DNA from 3 places in the Halpernia sp. GG3 genome. Region 3 is predicted to be linked to each of the others. Evidence: riboswitches for the same ligand, from Rfam matches in the RefSeq annotation. Region 3 holds a riboswitch; each other region holds the start of a gene.

Region 1 (7,529 bases), on a different contig from region 3:
TATGTTCATTTGAATTCGACGGGTGATAAAATTATTTATCAAGACAGAAAAGGATATGAAAATGCTTATCGTAAACACCATACTTCTGCCATTACCAGAGATATTTGGGTATTAGATTTAAAAACTAACCAATATAAAAAAGTTTCAAATTTCATCGGCGAAGACCGCGAACCTGTTTGGGGTGATGGTAATACATTTTATTATTTGAGTGAACAAAAAGGAAATCAAAATTTGTTTAAATCGTCTGTTACTGCTTCAGATAATGTTACTCAACTTACTACATTCGATAAAAATCCGGTAAGAAATCTATCTAGAGCTAATGATGGTACTTTTGCTTTTACACAAGATGGAAATATCTATTTATTAAAAGAAGGTGGGCAACCTAAAATCTTAAACTTTACAATCGGTGCTGATTTTGCTACGGACCAAACTGAAACCGTTCCTGTTAAAGAAAACGCAACAGAGATAGCGGTTTCACCAAGCGGAAAGGAAATTGCTTTTGTTTATAGAGGTGAAATTTTTGTAACAGCCGTTGATGGTTCTACTACAAAAAGAATTACTAACACTCCTTATCAAGAAAGAATGGTAAGCTTTAGTCCGGATGGAAAAAAGCTGCTTTATTCAGTAGAAAATGATAATTCCTGGGATATTTATGAAGCAAGTTTAGCCAATCCATTAGAAAAATTTTTCTATGCTTCTACAGTAATCAATACCAAACCTATTGTTAATACGGATAAGGATGAATTTCAAGCAAATTATTCTCCCGATGGAAAGAAAATAGCTTACTTAGAAGAGAGAAATATTTTAAAAGTATTGGACATCGCCACCAAAAAAACGGTAACAGTATTACCAGAGAAATTAAATTATTCTTATTCTGATGGTGATCAATATTTTACATGGTCGCCAGATAGCAAATACTTGTTAGCACAATCTAGCGAAGGCGGCGGTTGGTTTTCGCCAGAAGTAGTTTTACTAAAAGCAGACGGAACAGGCAAACGAGTAAATTTGACAGAAAGTGGCTTTAACGACTATCATCCTCAGTTTGGGATGGATGGCAAAATGATGTATTGGATTACCGATAAAGATGGGATGAAAAACTTGAGTAGAGGCAGCCAAAGTGACGTTTACGCCATGTTTTTTGATCAAGATATTCGGGATAAATACCAACTAAGCAAAGAAGATTTCGATTTACAAAAAGAAATAGAAAAGAAAGATAGTACTAAAATCGGTGATAAAAATGACGTTAAATCTAAAAAGATCAAGTTAGTAAAAAAAGAAGAAAAACCTATATTTGAACCTAATCTTAAAAATTTAGAAAACAGAACCAAAAGATTGACCATCAGCTCTACTGATATCGGTGGTGTAGCTTTATCAAAAGATGGTGAAAAATTATATTATTTAGCAAAGTATGAAAAAGGTTATGATTTATGGATGACGATGCCTCGTACCCATGAAACCAAAGTTTTGGCGAAATTGGGCGTAACTGATGGCAGTTTGGAATTAAGCAATGACGGCAAAGATCTGTTTGTTTTGGCTGGTGGCAACATCATGAAAGTAGGTGTTGATGACGGTAAAGTTTCTCCAATGAAAATTGATGCTTCTATGGAATTGAATGCATCTGAAGAGCGGAAATATATGTTTGATCATGCCTGGAAACAGGTGAAGAAAAAACTGTTCGACCCAAAACTGCAAGGGGTAGATTGGGATGGTTATCATACTACTTACAGCAAATTTCTTCCCTATATTAATAACAATTATGATTTTGAAGTTTTATTGAGCGAGTTTTTGGGAGAATTAAATGCTTCACATACAGGTGGTGGGTACAGAGTTAAAAAAATGAATGCTGATGCAACAGCTGCGTTAGGTTTATTATATGATGTTACCAAAGGCGGTGACGGCTTGGTGGTAAAAGATATAATAGCTGCCGGACCTTTTGATAAAGCGAAAACCGAGATGAAAGCAGGAATGATCATCGATAAAATAAATGGTAACGAGATAACAGCTGATGTTGATTGGGCAATTTTTCTAAACCATAAAGAAGGTAATTTTACGAGAATAGATTTCCACGATCCAAAAACAAATAAAACCATTAGCGAAGTTGTAAAACCTATATCAGTTGGTGTGGAAAGCGGTGTTTTACTTTACAAACGTTGGACAGATAAGATGGCCCAACTAACGGATAGTCTTTCTGGTGGTAGAGTTGGTTATGTGCATATAAGAAGTATGGACGACCCAAGTTTTAGGGTGACTTTTGATAAAGTTTTAGGTAAAAACGTGAAGAAGGAAGCGCTAATTGTAGATACTCGTTTTAACGGTGGCGGTTGGTTGCATGATGATTTGGTTACTTTCTTAGGAGGAAAAGAATATTTTACTTTACGCCCACAAGGGAATATCACTACAGGTGGCGAGCCGATGAATAAATGGACTAAACCAAGTTGCGTAGTAATGAGTGAAGGCAATTATTCTGATGCTTTTATGTTTCCTTATGCATATAAAGAATTAGGATTGGGTAAATTAATTGGAATGCCTGTTGCAGGAACCGGAACCGCAGTTTGGTGGGAAACACAAATAGATCCAACCATTTATTTCGGTATACCAATGATTGCTACTTACGGTGCTGGCGAAACCCAGGCTACAGAAAATCATCAACTAGAACCTGATATTAAGGTAAATAACGATTATAATAAATTTTTGAACGGCGAAGACCAACAATTGGAAGCTGCCGTGAAAGAAATGTTGAAAGAAGTAAAAAAATAAATCCGGCTAAAAACAATATTCCAAGAAGTAAATTCCGCCTGCCGATGGTAGGTAGGCGGAAATATTGCCAAGGCGTCTTTAAAAAAACTGAAGCTTGAAGACGATGAAGACGGTATCAATTTCGGATTATAAACTAATTTTTGTGGTACCGAGTTTTGAAAATGAAGATGGATGAATTATTCAAATGTTCAACATTGAGATTGGTTAGGGAACAAATTAAATTATTATCAATTTTTTTAATTAAAAATTTGGAGATTTAAAAAACCTTTCTATCTTTGCACCAGAAATTACGTTCTTTAAAACATCGCAACTTATTTAGAAAAGTGGAGGGAATTGACCCGGTGAAACTTTGGCAACCTGTTTAGAAATAAATAAGGTGCAAAATTCAACTCGCAATGGCGGGAAAGATAAGTCAGAAACAGAAATATAAAAATTATACATTTATATCAAACTCTTTCGTCTTATCGAAAGAGTTTTTTTATGCTCTTTCGGTAAGCTTTTCAGAAGATAAGTTGCACAACATTTAAAATAAAATTATTTAAAATATGAGCAATTTAAAATTTGAAACATTGCAACTTCATGCGGGACAAACCATAGATTCAACCACAAATTCCAGGGCGGTTCCGCTCTATCAAACCGCTTGTTATACTTTCAACGATGCACAGCACGCTGCTAATCTTTTTGGTTTAAAAGAATTCGGAAATATTTATACCCGTTTAATGAATCCGACAACGGATGTTTTTGAAAAAAGAGTTGCTGCGCTACACGGCGGAGTTGCTGCTTTAGCAACAAGTTCTGGTCATGCCGCACAGTTTTTAGCAATTACAAATATTCTTCAGGCTGGAGATAATTTCGTGAGTTCGCCGTATTTGTACGGTGGAAGTTTTAATCAGTTTAAAGTAACTTTTAAAAAATTAGGGATCGAATGCCGCTTTGCAAAAGATGACGAACCGCAAGATTTTGAGGAACAAATCAATGAAAATACAAAAGCCATCTATGTTGAAACCATCGGTAATCCAAGTTTAAATGTAGCAGATTTTGAAGCAATTGCAGCAGTTGCAAAAAAACATAATCTTCCTTTAATCGTTGATAATACTTTTGGTGCGGGTGGATTTATTTTTCAACCTTTAAAACATGGTGCAAATATCGTGGTAGAATCTGCTACAAAATGGATCGGCGGTCACGGCACTTCCATCGGTGGAATTATCGTAGATGGCGGAAATTTTGATTGGGGAAGTGGGAAATTTCCACAATTTTCTGAGCCTTCAGAAAGTTACCACGGTTTGATTTTTTCTGATGTTTTTGGTGTTAACGGCTCTTTTGGAAATATTGCTTTCATCATAAAAGCGAGAGTAGAAGGTCTTCGAGATTTTGGTCCAACTATTTCGCCATTTAATTCTTTTCTTTTAATTCATGGTCTTGAAACTTTATCGCTTCGTTTAGAAAGAACCGTTCAAAATGCGCAGAAAGTCGCAGAATTTTTGGAAGATCATCCACAAGTTGAAAAAGTATTATATCCAGGTTTGCCAAGTTTCCCCGATCATGAAAATGCAAAAAAATATTTTAAAAATGGTTTTGGTGGCGTACTAAGTTTTGAAATAAAAGGTGGAAAAGAATCTGCGATAAAATTCATCAATAGTTTAGAACTAATCAGCCACGTTGCCAATGTGGGTGATTCTAAAACTTTAATTATTAATCCTGCTTCTACTACTCACGAGCAGCTTTCTGAAGAAGAACAATTGCACGCGGGAATCAAACCTGGACAAGTTCGCATCAGTGTAGGAATTGAGCATATAGATGATATTTTAGATGATATCAACCGCGGATTTGCCGGGATTTAATTTTTAAAATTTAGATATTGAAACATTTTAAAACAGAAGATTTTGTTCTTGAATCTGGTATTAAAATTTCCGAAATTAACATTGCTTATCAGATTTTTGGTGAATTTTCTTCATCGAAAAAAATAATCTGGGTTTGTCATGCCTTGACCGGAAACTCAGATGTTGAAGACTGGTGGGAAGGTTTATTTGGAAAAAGTGAGGTATTTAATTCTGAAAATTATACCCTGATTTGTGCAAATATTTTAGGCTCTTGTTATGGAACTTCATTTAAATCTGAAGAAAGATTACCACTAATTTCTATTCGAGATATGGTAGAAATGCACCAAAGATTAGCGAATTTTCTTCAAATTTTTAAAATTGATATGTTAATTGGTGGTTCTCTCGGTGGAATGCAAGCTTTAGAATGGTCGGTTATAAATCCAAATTTCATTGAGAATTTGTGCCTAATTGCTACTAATGCAAAGCATTCGGCATGGGGAATTGCGTTTAATGAAGCCCAAAGAATGGCATTAAATTCTGGTGAAAATGGAATTGAAGCAGCGCGAGCCATTGCGCTGCTTTCTTACCGTAATTATGAAACCTTTCAAAAAACCCAAGAGGATAGTGAAGAAAAATTAGAAAATTTTCGGGCGGCGACTTACCAAAATTACCAAGGTGCAAAATTAAAGAAAAGATTTACAAAGGAAAGTTACTGGATATTATCTAAAAGTATGGACAGTCATAATCTGGGTCGAAAGCGAAATTCGCTGGAGAATGCGTTGTCTAAAATTACGGCCAAAACTTTAGTTATTGGCGTTGAAAGTGATCTGCTTTTTCCGATTTCAGAGCAAGGCTATTTAGCAAAAAACATAAAAAATGCCAAGTTAGAAATCATAAAATCATTGTACGGACATGATGGGTTTTTGTTAGAAACAAAACAAATTGCAACGGTTCTACTAAATTTTTTTTCAGAATTAAACGTTGACAATAAGAATAATTAAAAAAATGAAAAAGAAGAAATTAAAAATAGGATTATTTGGCTATGGCGTTGTTGGAAGCGGTTTATATGAGGTTTTGCAACAGGCAAAAAATCTAAAAGCAAAAATTAAAAAAATTGTGGTCAAACATCCGGAAAAGCAACGAAACATTTCAGCGGATAACTTTTATTACGATAAATATGATATTCTAAATGATGACGAAATCAATACCGTTGTAGAATTAATAGATGATTCTGAAGCCGCTTTTGAAATCGTAAAACTAGCGATGGAAAAAGGAAAGTCGGTTGTTTCTGCCAATAAAAAAATGATTGCAGAGCATTTGCAGGAAATATATGATTTACAGAAAAAGTATGAAGTTTCTTTTCTTTATGAAGCGGCAGTTTGTGGCAGTATTCCTATTATCAGGAATTTAGAAGAATATTATAATAATGATTTTCTGCAATCTTTGGAAGGAATTGTGAATGGTTCTACCAACTATATTTTGAGTAAAATATTTTATGAAGATTTAAGTTTTCCACTAGCTTTAAAAGAAGCACAGGAAAAAGGTTACGCAGAAAGTAATCCGATTTTAGATATTGGAGGATTTGACGCGCGCTCAAAACTTCAGATATTATTGGCGCATTCTTTTGGAATTATTACCAAACCGGAAGACGTTTTTAATATAGGAATTCAGAATTTATCAGCGTTAGAATTAGCTTATGCAAAAGAAAAAAATCTTCAAATAAAATTATTAGTTTATGCCCATAAGAAAAACAACAAGGAAATTATAGCTTTGGTAATTCCGAAATTTATTGCTTCTAATAGTTCTTTTTCCAATGTAAATGACGTTTTTAATGGTGTAAAAGTTCAAACTGCGTTTGCGGATAAACAATTTTTTTCCGGTCGTGGTGCGGGTTCTTTTCCGACCGCAAGTGCGGTTTTATCCGATATTTCCGCCTTGGGTTATGATTATAAATATGAATATAAAAAGATAGAAAGAAATGAAGGTTTCCGTTTAACGGAAGATTTTAATCTGAAAGTTTTATTCAGACATTCTGTTAACAAAAGTGATTTTTTTAAACCATATTTTGATGAAATTGAAGAATTTTATGGCAATAAAGAGGAAGCCTATTTTGTGGGAAATATCAGTTTTAAAAATTTAAAGCAAATTTCAACTGAAAATCCGGATGATGTTTCCTTTGTTTTGATTGATTTGTGCTAAAAGGATAAACCACAAAGTCACAAAGCATTTCACCAAGTAATTACTGAAATAATAAATCTAAAAAACATAATACTTTGTGTCCCTTTGATTAAAAATTAATTTAAATCTTTGTGACTTTGTGGTTAAAACTAAACAGAAAACTGTTTGAGTTTCCGGATTTCTTCATCACTCGCGAATTGCTCATAACTGGGAATTGCAGAAGAATGAAAGAATTTTCCGTTTGTGAAATTTTTTAATTCTTCGATGTTTTCAGAACGCACATTTCCGCCAATTAAAATATTTATTTTGTCAGAATATTTTTCGATTAACTTTTTTAAATTTTCTTTTCCTTCCATTGCCGATTTTTCGCCGCCGGAGGTAAGAATATTTTTAAAACCAATTTCAATCAAGGTTTCACAAGATTTGTCTAAATTTTTAGTTCTGTCAAAAGCGCGGTGAAACGTACAAGGAATTGGTTTTGCGAGTTCAACTAAAAAGGAATTTCTTACTTTGTCAACTTCATTATTTTCATCTAAGACCCCAAAAACAAAACCGTCTGCGCCCGAATTTTTGTACAATTCAATACTTTTTATCATTCCTGAAAACTCTTCTGAATCATAAAAAAAACCGCCACCTTTTGGACGAATCATCACGTAAATTGACTTTAAATATTTTTCTTTTAAAAATTTAAATTCTTCAATTTCGGGCGTCAATCCACCGAGTGTAATTTCTTTGCAAAGTTCTATTCTGTCAGCGGAAGACTGCAAAGCGACT
Region 2 (7,529 bases), 330 kb from region 3:
GCAAATTGAGGATAAAGGAATGCGAACAGATCACGTTTTTATTTCCCGAAGAGCTCACGTTATTATGCCTTATCATAGTTTGCTGGACACTTATAGAGAAGAGGAAGAAGACGGAACGCACATTGGAACGACAAAAAAAGGTATTGGTCCATGCTATGAAGATAAAATTGCTAGAGTTGGAATTAGAATGGTTGATTTACTAAATCCAGAAGTTTTAGCCGAAAAAATTAAGAAAAATCTCAAAAATAAAAATTCACTTTTTGAGAAATATTATGAAAAGCCAACTTTGGATTTTGATACTATTTATAATGAATTTTTAGAATTAGGTCAGATCTTAAAAGATAGAATTGTAGATACCGAAGTGGAAATAAATGAGGCTATAAAAGAAGGGAAAAACGTTCTGTTTGAAGGTGCACAAGCGGCAATGTTAGATATTGATTTCGGGACTTATCCTTACGTGACTTCTTCGTCACCCACAACTGGCGGCGTTTGTACAGGGGCCGGAGTTCCGCCAACAAGTCTTCAGAACTTAATTGGTGTTGCAAAAGCCTACACAACGAGAGTAGGAGAAGGACCTTTCCCAACTGAACTCGATAATGAATTGGGTGAAAAAATCAGACAAATTGGTTTTGAATTTGGCGCTACAACTGGAAGACCGAGAAGAACGGGTTGGTTAGATTTAGTTTCTTTGAAACATGCGACCATGATCAACGGCATAAATAATTTAGTGATTACAAAACTGGATGTTCTTACCGGAATTCATCCTTTAAAAATTGCTACCAAATATAAAACCGAAGACGGAAAAATCATCGATTATTTTACTTCATCTACTACAAAACTCTACAATTATGAACCGATTTATGAAGAATTGGACGGTTGGGAAGAAGATTTAACCAAAGTTACTTCTTACGACGAACTTCCTAAAAACGCTCAGAAATACATTGAATTTATTGAAAAACACTTAGGTATTAATGTTTATTTGGTTTCTGTAGGACCGGAACGAAATCAGAATATTATAAGAAAGGAGTTGTTTTAGATTAAAACAATATTCAACCAAAAAAGCATCTTTCTCAAGATGCTTTTTTTATTTGTTTAAAGAAATACTATTTTGTGATCTCTCTTCCAATCACCAATCTCTGGATCTCAGAAGTTCCTTCACCAATCGTACAAAGTTTAGAATCTCTGTAATACTTTTCTGCCGGGAAATCTTTGGTATATCCGTAACCACCAAAAATCTGAACTGCATTATTCGCAATTCTTACACAAGCTTCAGAAGCATAAAGTTTTGCCATTGCACCTTCTTTGGTCATTTTTGCCTTGGCATTTTTTAAATCTGAGGCTCTGTTGATTAATAATTCTGACGCGTCAATTTCCGTTGCCATATCGGCTAACATAAAATTAATCGACTGAAAACTTGCAATCGTTTTTCCAAATTGTTTTCTTTCCTGTGCATATTTTAAAGCTGCTTTGTAAGCGCCTTTTGCAGTTCCTAAACTTAAAGCCGCGATAGAAATTCTACCGCCATCTAAAATTTTCATGGCTTGTTTAAAACCGCTTCCAACTTCGCCTAATCTATTTGCATCAGAAACTCTGACGCTGTCAAAAATCAATTCGGCAGTTTCAGACGCTCGCATTCCCAGTTTATTTTCTTTTTTACCGGAAGTAAATCCAGCCATTCCTTTTTCTAAAACGAACGCTGTAGAATTATTTTTTGCGCCTATTTCCCCAGTTCTGGTCATTACAACCGCAATGTCGCCAGATATTGCATGCGTAATAAAGTTTTTTGCACCATTAATGATCCAGTCATCACCGTCTTTTACAGCAGTTGTACTCATTCCGCCAGAATCTGAACCTGTATTATGTTCAGTTAATCCCCATGCACCGAGTACTTTTCCGGAAGCTAAACTCGGCAGCCATTTATTGCGTTGTTCCTCATTTCCAAACTCATAAATATGATTTGTACATAAAGAATTGTGCGCTGCAACAGATAAGCCGATTGATGGATCAACTTGGGAAATCTCATCCAAAATTGTCACATATTCGTGGTAACCTAAACCGGAACCGCCATATTTTTCAGGAATTACAATTCCCATAAAACCCATTTCGCCAAGTTGGTGAAAAAGATCTACAGGAAAAGTTTGACTTTCATCCCAATCCATAATATTCGGTCTAATATTTTTTTCAGCGAAATCCTTTGCGGTTTCGGCAATCATCTGAATATTTTCTCTCATTTCAGAATTCATAAATTTTTTTTGGGTAAAGATAAGGAATTAGATATAAATTTTGTTAAAAAAAGTTACTTCATGTCATTTGAAATACGATAAAATATTTAAAATGGATTCAGGGAACAATCCTTTTTCGTGAGAAATTTCGTGTTATTTTTTGTATATTTGTTGGTATTTTTAAAAACAAAATTAATGAGCAATAAACAATATACCGCGAGTAGCATACAGTCTTTAGAGGGAATGGAACATGTGAGATTAAGACCGTCCATGTACATCGGGGATATAGGATTAAGAGGACTTCACCACTTAGTTTATGAAGTAGTAGATAATTCAATTGATGAAGCTTTAGCGGGACATTGCGATACTATTTCAGTAATAATTCATGAAGGAAACAGTATTTCTGTAAAAGATAATGGCCGTGGAATCCCTGTTGATTTACACGAAAAAGAACAAAAATCTGCGCTGGAAGTTGTAATGACTAAAATTGGCGCAGGTGGTAAATTTGATAAAGATTCTTATAAAGTTTCCGGTGGCTTGCACGGTGTAGGAGTCTCTGTGGTAAATGCACTTTCTACAAAATTGGTTGCGACTGTTTTTAGAGAAGGAAAAGTGCATCAACAGGAATATTCAAAAGGTGCTGCTTTAGCAGATGTGAAAGAAATTGGAACGACAGATATTAGAGGAACAGAAGTTTTTTTTCAGCCTGATGGTTCTATTTTTAATGAGTTAGAATTTAATTACAGCACTTTGGCTTCAAGAATGCGTGAACTTTCTTATTTAAATAAAGGTGTTACAATTACTTTAACCGATGAACGTGAGACTGAAGATGACGGCAGTTTTCCTTCAGAAGTTTTTCACTCAGTAGGTGGTTTAAAAGAATTTGTAGAATATATTGATGGAAATCGTGAGTCTATCATGGAAAAAGTAATTTTCATGGAAGGTGAAAGAGACGATATTCCTGTGGAAGTTGCAATGCGCTACAACACATCTTACAATGAAAATCTACACTCATACGTTAATAATATTAATACCCACGAAGGTGGAACTCACCTGACAGGTTTTAGACGTGCATTAACAAGAACTTTGAAAAAATTTGCTGACGAACTAGGACTTCCTGCCAAAGAAAAAGTAGAAGTGACAGGCGATGATTTTAGAGAGGGCTTAACCGCCATTATTTCCGTTAAAGTAATGGAGCCTCAGTTTGAAGGGCAAACCAAAACAAAATTAGGAAACTCTGAAGTGGCGAGTGCAGTTGATAAGATCGTAGGTGAAATGCTTTCCAATTTCTTGGAAGAAAATCCGAACGAAGCCAAAATTATCGTTCAAAAAGTAGTTTTAGCGGCGAAAGCGAGGCAAGCAGCGAAAAAAGCCCGCGAAATGGTGCAGCGTAAATCGCCGATGGGCGGAAGTGGTTTGCCAGGAAAATTGTCTGACTGTTCTTCAAAAGATCCTGCTGAAAGTGAATTGTTTCTTGTCGAGGGAGATTCTGCAGGTGGAACTGCAAAACAAGGTCGTGACCGGTTGTTTCAAGCGATTTTACCTTTAAGAGGTAAAATTCTAAATGTTGAAAAAGCAATGCTTCATAAGGTTTACGATAATGAAGAGATTAAAAATATTTACACTGCACTTGGTGTAAGTGTCGGCACAGAAGAAGATTCTAAGGCTTTAAATATAAAAAAATTACGCTATCACAAAATAGTCATTATGTGTGATGCCGATATTGATGGCGCGCATATTTCGACTTTAATTTTGACATTTTTCTTTAGATATATGAAGGAATTAGTTGAAAACGGCTATGTTTATATTGCATCGCCGCCACTCTATTTACTTAAAAAAGGAAATAAAAAAGTGTACACCTGGAATGAAAAGGAACGTGAAGAAGAAACTTTCAAACTTTCACCAGATGGAAAAGGCGTTGATGTACAGCGTTACAAAGGTTTGGGTGAAATGAACCCAGAGCAGTTATGGGAAACCACTTTAAATCCTGAAAACAGAACTTTAAAACAGGTAACTATCGAAAATGCGGTGGATGCAGATAATGTTTTCTCAATGTTGATGGGCGATGAAGTTCCACCGAGACGTGAATTTATAGAGAAAAATGCAAAATATGCAAAAATTGATGTTTAAGCGTTTTTGTTGATAATAATTAATCCCAATCCTTAAAATGGTTGGGATTTTTTTAGTTCTAAGAGTAAATTAAAAATTGATAAATTCAATATAAAGACAATTTGCTTTTTCGTAAAAATTTCTTAAAATATTTTACGTTAAATGACCTATGAATCGCCTTTTTCTCACTCAATTTTATATGACCAAATATGAAATTTAAATTTTAATATTTCTCTTATTTGGATTATATTGCAAAATAATTTATTTTTGCGCAGACTTATCAAGAAAGGTGGAGGGATTTGGCCCTTTGAAACCTTGGCAACCGACATTTCTATGGTGTAATGGTGCTAAATCCACCCTTTAATGGGGAAGATAATATATGAATTACTTTTTTTATTATTTCTTGATATTTCGTTTTTATTACTTAGCGTTAAAAATCTAAAAATTAAGGAATGAAGAAAATTACTTTTTCTATTTTATTATTAGGAACTTTCTATAGTATTTATGCACAAGAAAAAACCAAGGATATTGAGGATGTCGTGATTGTGGGAAATCGTGGTTTACCTCGTTCTAAAATTAATTCTCCAGTCGCAGTTGATGTTATTTCGGTTGCAAAAATTCAAAAATCTGCGCCTCAAAGTACCGTGCAAGATTTATTAAATTATATTATTCCTTCGTTTAATTCAGTGCATCAATCTGCCTCTGATGGTACGGAACATATTGATCCTGTTACTTTACGAGGTATGGGGCCAGACCAAGTTTTAGTATTAATTAATGGAAAAAGAAGACATACAACTTCTTTGGTTAATTATCAAAATACAGTTGGGAATGGTTCTGTGGGTACAGATTTAAGCACAATTCCTGTTTTAGCTATTGATAGAATAGAGGTATTAAGAGATGGTGCTTCTGCACAATATGGTTCTGATGCCATTGCAGGTGTCATCAATATTATTCTTAAAAAAAATCAAGGCGCTTCAGCTTCTATTACCTACGGAAAAACCAGTAGAAGTGATGGTGGAAATTTACAAGCCGGTGTCAATTATGGTGCAAGTATTAGTAAAGATAAAGGTATAATAAATCTTACTTTGCAACTGAGTGACAGGCAAAAAACTAACCGGACTCAGAATAATAATCTTGATATTTTTGGGAATAATTTTGCATATGATTTTGCAGATAATCCTGCTGCGGCAAGGTCAGCTGATGATGCCGAAATTGCTAAAAGAGGATTAACAAGAGATTATTTCAACTTTCAAGTGGGAGATGCGCATATTAAATTAGGTCAACTTTTTCTAAATGCAGAATATCAATTAAATGATAAATTTATTGTTTATACTTTTGGCGGATTTAGCATAAAAGAGGGACAAGGTTATGGATTTAGAAGATTGCCAAGCGAAACTAGTAATGTAGTTTTATCCATTTATCCAAATGGTTTTCAACCAATTTTAGGTTCAAAAATTTATGATATTTCTCAATCTGCAGGTGTACGCTACCACGATAATAATTGGAGTGCAGATTTTAGCAATACTTTTGGGAGCAACGTTTTTGAGTATAACGTAAGTAATACTAACAACGCGTCATTAGGTGCAAAATCTCCTACAAGTTTCTACGCTGGTTCTCATGGATTTCTACAAAATACGATCAATTTAGACATCAGCAAAAAATTTGAAAAAATTAATCTTGCTTTTGGTGGTGAGTATCGTTTTGAGCAATATCAAATAAAAACTGGCGAGGTTGCATCTTATGCAACTTACGACATCTATGGAAATATTGCCAATTCTTCTACCAACACAAGTGATATCTCAGGAACTGGAGGGTCCCAATCTTTCACAGGTTTTTCTCCGGCGAATGCTTTAACCAAGAATAGAAATTCATTATCAGCCTATGCAGATGTATCTTATGATATTAAAAATTTCTATATTGATGTGGCTACTAGATTTGAGCATTATTCAGATTTTGGAAACTCCATCAATGGTAAATTAGCAATGCGGTATGAGATTTTGAAAAATTTTGCCCTTAGAGGTGGCATAAGTTCAGGTTTTAGAGCTCCGTCTTTACAACAGAAATATTTTAGTAATTTTTATTCTGATATTTCCACTACAGGTGTAGGGATTGTAAATAAAGGAATTTTTAATAATGATAGCGATGTTGCAAAAGCATTGGGTTTTGATAAATTAAAACAAGAAAAATCTATTAATACAAGTCTTGGTTTTACTTTGAAACCTTTGGATAATTTATTTATCACAGTGGATGGTTATTTAATAACGGTAAAAGATAGAATTGTACTTACTAGCCAAATTAGTAGTTCTTTGATTACACAAAATGGTGCAGAAGCGGCAAGATTATTTGCCAACGCGATTGATACTAAAACGAAAGGTGTAGATGTAGTTGCAACCTATAAATGGAATATTGGTGGTGGTATTTTAGATATTAATTTGGCAGGAAATTATAACGAAACCAAAATTACCAATTTTCATTTTCCTACAAGTTTAACAGCAAATGGACTTTCTCAAAACGATTATTTTGGACCCGATCAAATCAACATTATAGAATCGCTTTCACCTAAAACCAAAGCAACTTTGGGTTTGAATTATAAAATTAACAAAATTAATTTGATGGTAAGAAACACCATGTTTGGTAAAGTGATCAGAGATGGCTTTCCTTTTGGTTTAGTACAAGAATTCAGTCCAAAAGTAGTTACTGATGTAAGTTTAGGATATGATTTTACTAAAAAAATTAATGTTACAATTGGTGCTAATAACGTGTTTGATGTATTCCCGGATAAGCAGATCTATGAAAATTCTTACTTTGGTGTGTTTAAATATGCACCGGTACAAATGGGAACTTTAGGGGCCTATTTCTTCGGAAGGATAAATTATAATTTCTAGAAAATGAGTAAGATCCCAAGTAAAATTGGTTGGAAAACGGCTGCTGCGATTGTGATTTCTAACATGATAGGGACGGGTATTTTTACAACATTAGGATTTCAAGTTGCCGATTTGCATAACACGTTTACTATATTGTTACTGTGGATAATTGGTGGCGTTTTAGCACTTTTTGGTGCGTTTTGTTATGCTGAATTAGGCACTTTTTTCAAAGGAAATGGCGGAGATTATATTTATCTTTCTCGTACTTTTCATCCTATTTTTGGGTATTTAAGTAGTTGGGTATCATTGGTCATTGGTTTTTCTGCCCCAGTTG
Region 3 (7,529 bases):
AATAACATCAACGTTGTGTTCGATTGCGGCAGCAATTATTTTTTCTGCCGGAACCATCACGCCCAAATCGATGATCTCATAATTATTACAACCTAAAACCACACTCACAATATTTTTTCCTATATCGTGAACATCACCTTTGACAGTTGCCATTAAAATTTTACCGTTGGGTTTTGCTTTTTCATCTTTGAGCGCTTCAATATAAGGCTGCAAATAAGCAACGGCTTTTTTCATCACTCTTGCTGATTTTACAACTTGTGGTAAAAACATTTTCCCGCTACCGAATAAATCACCAACTACGCCCATTCCCGTCATTAAATTAATTTCAATGACATCTAAAGGACGTTTTGATTGCAATCTTGCTTCTTCAACATCTTCGATGATGAAGCGATCTGTTCCCTTGACCAAAGCGTGTGTAATTCTTTCCTGTAATGGATTTTTACGCCATTCTAATTCTTCGACAATATCTTTTTTTACTGACTTTACACGTTCGGAATAATCTAAAAGATTTTCTGTTGCGTCGTCATTTCTGTCGAGCATTACATCTTCCACCAAATCTAAAAGTTCCTTTGGAATATCATCATAAACTGTAAGCAAACTAGGGTTAACAATTCCCATATTCATACCCGCTTTTATAGCATGGTAAAGGAAAACGGAATGCATTGCTTCCCGAACATTGTCATTTCCTCTAAATGAAAAAGAGACATTAGAAACGCCGCCGCTTACGGAAACATAAGGTAAATTTTCGCGAACCCATTTTGTGGCTTTTATATAATCTACTGCGTTTTGACGGTGTTCATCCATTCCCGTTGCTACAGGAAAAATATTTAAATCGAAAATAATATCTTCGGGTGGAAAATGAACTTCATTAACCAAAATATTATAACTTCTTTTGCTAATTTCCAGTCTGCGTTCGTAATTATCGGCTTGTCCATTTTCATCAAAAGCCATGACGATTACTGCCGCACCATATCTTTTAATTTTTTTAGCGTGGTCAATGAACTCTTTTTCACCTTCTTTTAAACTGATGGAATTCACCACGCATTTTCCTTGAACGACTTGCAAACCCGCTTCTAAAATTTCCCATTTTGAAGAATCAATCATAATTGGAATTCTGGAAATATCCGGTTCCGAAGCGATTAAATTTAAGAATTTAACCATGCAATATTTACCGTCCAGTAAACCATCATCAAAATTGACATCTAAAATCTGAGCGCCATTTTCAACCTGTTCTCTTGCAATATCAAGTGCTTCAGAAAATTTTTCTTCTTTAATTAATCGAAGGAACTTCTTTGAACCTGCAACATTTGTTCTCTCACCAACATTAATAAAGTTGGATTCTTCTGCTATAATTAAAGGTTCGAGACCTGAGAGTTTTAAGTATTTCATTAATAATTTTCCAATTTATCAATGTAACCGTTTACCAATGACATTATTATGTCAAATGATAGTTACATTGTTACATTTTTAGATTGTTACATTAATTTTTCTTGGTTGATATTCTTTCACCAGATCTGCAATTGCTTTTATATGTTCTGGAGTTGTTCCACAGCAACCGCCGATAATATTAATTAAATTTTTATCTACAAATTCGCGGATCTGTTCGGCCATAAATTCTGGACTTTCATCATATTGCCCGAAAGCATTTGGTAATCCTGCATTTGGATACGCGGAAATAAAAAATTCTGAATTGTTTGCTAAACTTTCCAAATAAGGCGTCAATTGTTTGGCACCTAAAGCACAATTAAAACCAACGCTCAGTAAATTTAAATGTGAAATCGAAATTAAAAATGCTTCCGCGGTTTGTCCGCTCAGAGTTCTTCCTGAAGCATCTGTAATGGTTCCTGAAACCATAATTGGAATCTCAATATTTCGCTCTTCCTGAATTTCGTCAATAGCAAAAAGTGCGGCTTTTGCATTTAAGGTGTCAAAAATAGTTTCTACCAAAAGTAGATCTGAACCGCCATCTAGTAAGGCTTCTGCTTGCTGTTTGTAAGCAATTCGTAGTTCTTCAAAAGTAATGGCACGAAAACCCGGATCATTGACGTCTGGTGAAAGACTGGCTGTTTTGTTAGTTGGTCCGATGGAACCAGCTACAAATCGAGGTTTATCAGGATTTTTTGTAGTGAATTCCTGGCAAACTTTTTTGGCGATTTTTGCAGATTCAAAATTCAGTTCATAAACCAGTTCTTCCATATGATAATCAGCCATTGCGATGGTAGTTCCGGAAAAAGTATTGGTTTCAATAATGTCTGCCCCAGCTGCTAAATATTTCCTGTGAACTTCGGAAATGGCTTCTGGTTGTGTTAAAGTCAATAAATCATTATTACCTTTTAAAGAAAATTCCCAATCTTTAAAGCGTTCGCCTCGGTAATCTGCTTCCGTAAAATTATAACGCTGAAGCATAGTTCCCATAGCGCCATCTAAAATTAGGATGCGTTTGGAAAGTTCGGCGCGAAGTATATGTTGTGAATTCATTTTCAATTTTAGTTATAAATAAAAATTTGAAAATGCTACCGAAGAAAGGTAGAAAAATTTATTAGTTATCTTCATCCGGAAAAACCGGAATAGAATGTAGCACCTTTTCTCAAAAGAGAGGTTGCCAAGGTTTCGTAGGGTCTAGTCCCTCCACCTTTCTGGATAACATTTTCAATATTTAAAAGAACAATTCGGCTACAAAGATAATGAGTAATAATTAGAAAACTGATGAAATACTTCAAAGTTTTTCAATAAAATTTAAAGAAACTTAATAGGATTAATCACTCAAAATGATTAATTAAAGCGGCTGTATGACAGATTTGAATATTTCAATTCATTTAAAAATCATTAATTTTGCAAATGAAAATTCAAACTATTTTTGAATTTTAAATAGTTAAACAGTCGTAGCCCGACCTGAACTGAAATCCTTTTGTTGCAATTACGATTGCAAAAATTTCGAAGAAGTATATTACTTTCTATCGCAATAGCTTTAAGAAAATTAGTAGGGGAGGACGAAAATAGCTGGTCTGATAAGATGTAAAAGAGATATTCTACAAAGTGAAATAGCTGCTAAAAGAAATATCGTAATTAATAATAAAATAAATTTAATCTTAAGGAAAATATATGAAAATTGAAAACGAAAGATTAAAAAATGAGCAATGGCGGCAATGGGGGCCATATGTAAGTAACCGACAATGGGGAAATGTGCGTGAAGATTACAGCCATGATGGCAATGCCTGGGAGTCTACCAGCCATGATGAAGCAGAAAGTAAAGTTTTCCGCTGGGCGGAAGAGGGAATTGCAGGTTTAAGCGATTCCAAACAACTGCTTTGTTTTGCCTTTTCATTTTGGAATAAGAAAGATAAAATGGTCAAAGAGCGTTTTTTTGGTGTTTCTAATTATCAGGGAAATCACGGTGAAGACGTAAAAGAATTATTTTATTATCTGGATAATACGCCATCTCACAGTTATATGAAGATGGTTTATAAATACCCAATCAACCGTTTTCCCTATGAAGAATTGGTTGAAGAAAATGAACGCCGAAGTAAAACTGAACCAGAATTTGAATTAATTGATACTGGAATATTCAATAAAAATGAATATTTTGATATTTTTATAGAATATTGTAAAGTTGATCCGGATGATATTTTTATCCGGGTTACGGCTCATAATCGAAGTGAAAATTCTGCGCCATTAGTAATTTTACCAACAGTTTGGTTCAGAAATAATTGGGTTTGGGGATACAATGATTACAAACCAGAACTAAAAAAAGCAAGAAACGGGGTTATTGATATCTTGCACGACAGTATTTCTATAAAAAAGTTTTACGCAAGAAATTCTGAAACTGAAGCACTTTTTTGCGAAAATGAAACGAATATTGCTAAAATTTATAATACAGCTCCAACATCAGGCTATTTTAAAGACGGAATAAATGATTTTATCACTGACGGAAACGATACTGTAAACCCAGAAAATTTTGGCACCAAAGCAAGTTTTCACATTGATACAGAAATTGCTGCGGGTGAATCAAAAACTTTTGATTTTAGACTTTCGCCCCATGAAATGAATGACGCGTTTTATGATTTTGATGAAATATTTGAAATTAGAAAAGAAGAAGCCAATTATTTCTACGAAAATCTACAAAGAAACATTCCCGATAAAGATGAACAAAACGTTCAGAGACAGGCTTTTGCAGGACTTCTCTGGAATAAACAATTCTACCATTATAATGTTGCGAAATGGCTAAAAGGTGATCCAAATTTAGAAGCACCCAGAAATTTTGACAAATTCGTACGGAATACAGAATGGATGCATCTTCATAATAAAGACATCATTTCTATGCCTGATAAATGGGAATATCCGTGGTATGCAACCTGGGATTTGGCATTTCATTGTGTTTCATTTAGTGTGATTGACGCAGGTTTTGCTAAAAGTCAGTTAGCACTTTTGACCAAAGAATGGTACATGCATCCAAATGGACAAATGCCCGCTTATGAATGGAATCTGAGCGACGTCAATCCACCAGTTCACGCGTGGTCAGTTTTCCGGGTTTTTAAAATTGATGAAAGTATTAACGGAAAGGCAGATATTAAATTTCTAGAAAGTGTTTTTCAAAAATTACTACTGAATTTTACCTGGTGGGTGAATCGAAAAGATTTGAAAGGTAATAATTTATTTGGCGGTGGCTTTTTAGGTTTAGATAATATCGGTGCATTTGACCGGAATATGGATATGAAAGATGGTGAACATCTGGACCAAGCGGATGGCACGAGTTGGATGGCGATGTATTCGTTAAATATGATGCGTATCGCAATGGAATTGGCTATGTACAACGACGTTTATGAAGATATGGCCATTAAATTTTTTGAGCATTATCTTTATATTGCGGATGCAATGGAACATATCGGCGATGGAAAAAATGGTCTTTGGAACGAAGAAGATGGTTTTTTCTATGATGTTTTGCAGCTCTCAAATGGCGAAAGTATTTCCTTAAAGCTTCGAAGTATTGTGGGCTTAATCCCGATGTTTGCGGTGGAAGTAATTGATCACGAAATGATTGAGCGTCTGCCGAAATTTAAAGAACGGATGGATTGGGTATTGCGGAATAAGCCAGAACTCACGAAATTAGTGTCGCATTGGGAAGTGGAAGGTCAGGGTAAAAAGCACTTAATGAGTATTTTACGAAAAACAAGATTAACAAAAGTTTTACACAGAATGCTCTGCGAACAAGAATTTTTGGGTGATTATGGTATTCGAGCCATGTCTAAAATTTATGAGAAAAATCCCTTCGTTTTCTCTGCGCAAGATCGAGAATATGTTGTCCATTATACACCTGCAGAAAGTGAAAGCTCTATGTTTGGTGGCAACAGCAACTGGCGCGGCCCGATTTGGTTCCCTATTAATTTTTTAATTGTTGAAAGTTTACAGAGATTTCATTATTATTATGGGAACAATATTCAGGTAGAATTTCCCACGCACAGTGAAGATTATTTTAATTTAAATGAAATTTCCGAGAAATTAAGTCAAAGACTTTGCAGTTTATTTCTAAAAGATGAGAACGGAAATCGGCCATTTAATGGCGGCGTGGAAAAATTCAACCAGGATCCATATTTTAAAGATTTAATATTATTTAATGAATATTTTAATGGCGATACCGGAAAAGGTTTAGGCGCGTCACACCAGACCGGCTGGACTTCTACCGTTACAAAAATGCTTCAACCGAGAAATCTTTTAAGCGGTTTAAATAAAGAATTGTTTCTAAATGATGAAATTGAGAATTAATTAACATTATTCAAAAATATTATCAGAATTAATAAAAATAAAGCAAATATATTTAAGAGAGTTCATACATTTAATGTATTTATCTGCCGATATTAATAAATTAAAAAAAATTAATTTGTCTAATAATAGCAAACTCATTCAATTTATAATTAAAGGAAATCAAATTGCGGAAATTGATATAACTAAAAATCCAAACTTAAAAATGAATATTCTGTACATTGATGGAAATGTAAAAATTATTGGTACAAAAGAACAAATGGGAAAATATTCACCGGCACCATCTCCGCCGCCATCAATGTAAAAACAAATTTCTCTAAACTTTATAACTGATTTCCCTACAAAATCCCTCTCGCTTTAATCTCCAAATATTTATTGATCACTTCAATGTTTAGATTTTCTGGCGCGGTATAAATGCTGTAAATTCCAAATTTTCTTAGTTCCTGAATAATCAGTTTCTTTTCAAACTCAAATTTTTCTGCGATAATTTCATCATAAATTTCCTGCATATTTTCAGGATTATTGTGCATCAATTGTTGTAATTCTGAATTTTTAAAAAAGACAACTACCAAAATATGGTTTTTTGCAATGCCGCGCAAATATTTCATTTGACGATTTACGGCATCTAAAGTTTCAAAATTGGTGAAGAGCAAAAGCAAACTTCTTTGGGTAATGCTAAATTTTAAATCTTGGTACAATCGGCTGAAATCCGTCTCGTAGAAATTAGTTTGGATATTGTAAAGCGCTTCAGAGATCTTACGCAATTGTTCGCTTTTATTTTCTGCAGCGACTTTATTTTCCGTTTTTTTAGAAAAAGTCATCATTCCGGCGCGATCCGATTTTTTTAAAATAATATGACTCAAAGCCATCGTTGCGTTAATCGAATAATCGAGCAAACTTAAACCATTGAAAGGCATTTGCATCGTTCTTCCTTTGTCAATTATCATATATACCCGTTGAGATTTTTCATCCTGAAATTGGTTAATCATCAACTGATTTCGCTTACCTGTGGCTTTCCAATTCACCGTTCTAATATCATCACCCGGAACATATTCTTTGATTTGCTCAAATTCCATGGTATGACCGAGTTTCCGGATTTTTTTAATTCCGCCCAAAAGAAACTCATTTTGCAGAGCCATTATTTCATATTTCCGGAGATGGATAAATGACGGATAACTTGGCAAAATGTCATTATTTTGAAATGTAAAACGCCGGGAAACAAAGCCTAATTTTGTTTGTGCGTAAATATTTAGATTTCCAAAATTATATTCGCCCCGTTCTTTCGGCGTAAGAAAATAATTTAATAAAATATTGTGTTTTGATTCAATTTCTTTCACAATTAGAAAATCTCTAATTTGAAATTGATAAGGGATTTCATCGATTATTTTTACCTTAATTTTAAACCTGTAGTTATTTTTTACTTCTAATTTTACTTCATTTTCATCGCCATTAGATAATTTTTCAGGTAAAATTCTAAGCGCAAAAATATCATTGTTAGAATTAAATAAAAATAAAGAATCAACAAGAAACGCAATAAAAATAAGGGCTAAAACCAGGTGTGCTAAAATCAAAAAAATGGGAAAGAAAAATCCTAAAACATAGAGAAATCCGACGCCAAAAAGCGCGAAAAAAAATTGGTTATTGATATAAAGGTTTTTCATGAAAGGTCGTAGTTGGTAGATTTTAGGTTGTAGTTTTAGGACAAAGTTTTTAGATAGTTAATTAAGCCATTTAGCATTTTTAATAATTCTGATATTTTCAATGAAAATTCT

Evidence for each region. Region 3 has a riboswitch for S-adenosylmethionine ahead of ACVBED_RS01560 (homocysteine S-methyltransferase family protein). Riboswitches for the same ligand answer to the same signal wherever they lie in the genome.
Region 1: another riboswitch for S-adenosylmethionine. It lies ahead of ACVBED_RS07670 (O-acetylhomoserine aminocarboxypropyltransferase/cysteine synthase family protein); the one in region 3 lies ahead of ACVBED_RS01560 (homocysteine S-methyltransferase family protein).
Region 2: another riboswitch for S-adenosylmethionine. It lies ahead of ACVBED_RS03235 (TonB-dependent receptor plug domain-containing protein); the one in region 3 lies ahead of ACVBED_RS01560 (homocysteine S-methyltransferase family protein).

What each region holds. Positions count from the first base shown of each region.
Region 1 is NZ_JBRIIR020000014.1:33,804-41,332, forward strand. Features, by position in the region: gene ACVBED_RS07665 (S41 family peptidase) at 1-2,757, shown strand, start outside; SAM riboswitch class I at 3,066-3,171, shown strand; gene ACVBED_RS07670 (O-acetylhomoserine aminocarboxypropyltransferase/cysteine synthase family protein) at 3,303-4,598, shown strand; gene ACVBED_RS07675 (homoserine O-acetyltransferase family protein) at 4,616-5,578, shown strand; gene ACVBED_RS07680 (homoserine dehydrogenase) at 5,583-6,776, shown strand; gene ACVBED_RS07685 (copper homeostasis protein CutC) at 6,905-7,529, opposite strand, start outside.
Region 2 is NZ_JBRIIR020000006.1:461,742-469,270, forward strand. Features, by position in the region: gene ACVBED_RS03220 (adenylosuccinate synthase) at 1-1,036, shown strand, start outside; gene ACVBED_RS03225 (acyl-CoA dehydrogenase family protein) at 1,104-2,243, opposite strand; gene gyrB (DNA topoisomerase (ATP-hydrolyzing) subunit B) at 2,418-4,352, shown strand; SAM riboswitch class I at 4,606-4,710, shown strand; gene ACVBED_RS03235 (TonB-dependent receptor plug domain-containing protein) at 4,784-7,216, shown strand; gene ACVBED_RS03240 (APC family permease) at 7,220-7,529, shown strand, end outside.
Region 3 is NZ_JBRIIR020000006.1:129,044-136,572, forward strand. Features, by position in the region: gene metH (methionine synthase) at 1-1,389, opposite strand, end outside; gene ACVBED_RS01560 (homocysteine S-methyltransferase family protein) at 1,468-2,478, opposite strand; SAM riboswitch class I at 2,541-2,647, opposite strand; gene ACVBED_RS01565 (MGH1-like glycoside hydrolase domain-containing protein) at 3,103-5,760, shown strand; gene ACVBED_RS01570 (hypothetical protein) at 5,876-6,061, shown strand; gene ACVBED_RS01575 (DUF58 domain-containing protein) at 6,096-7,418, opposite strand.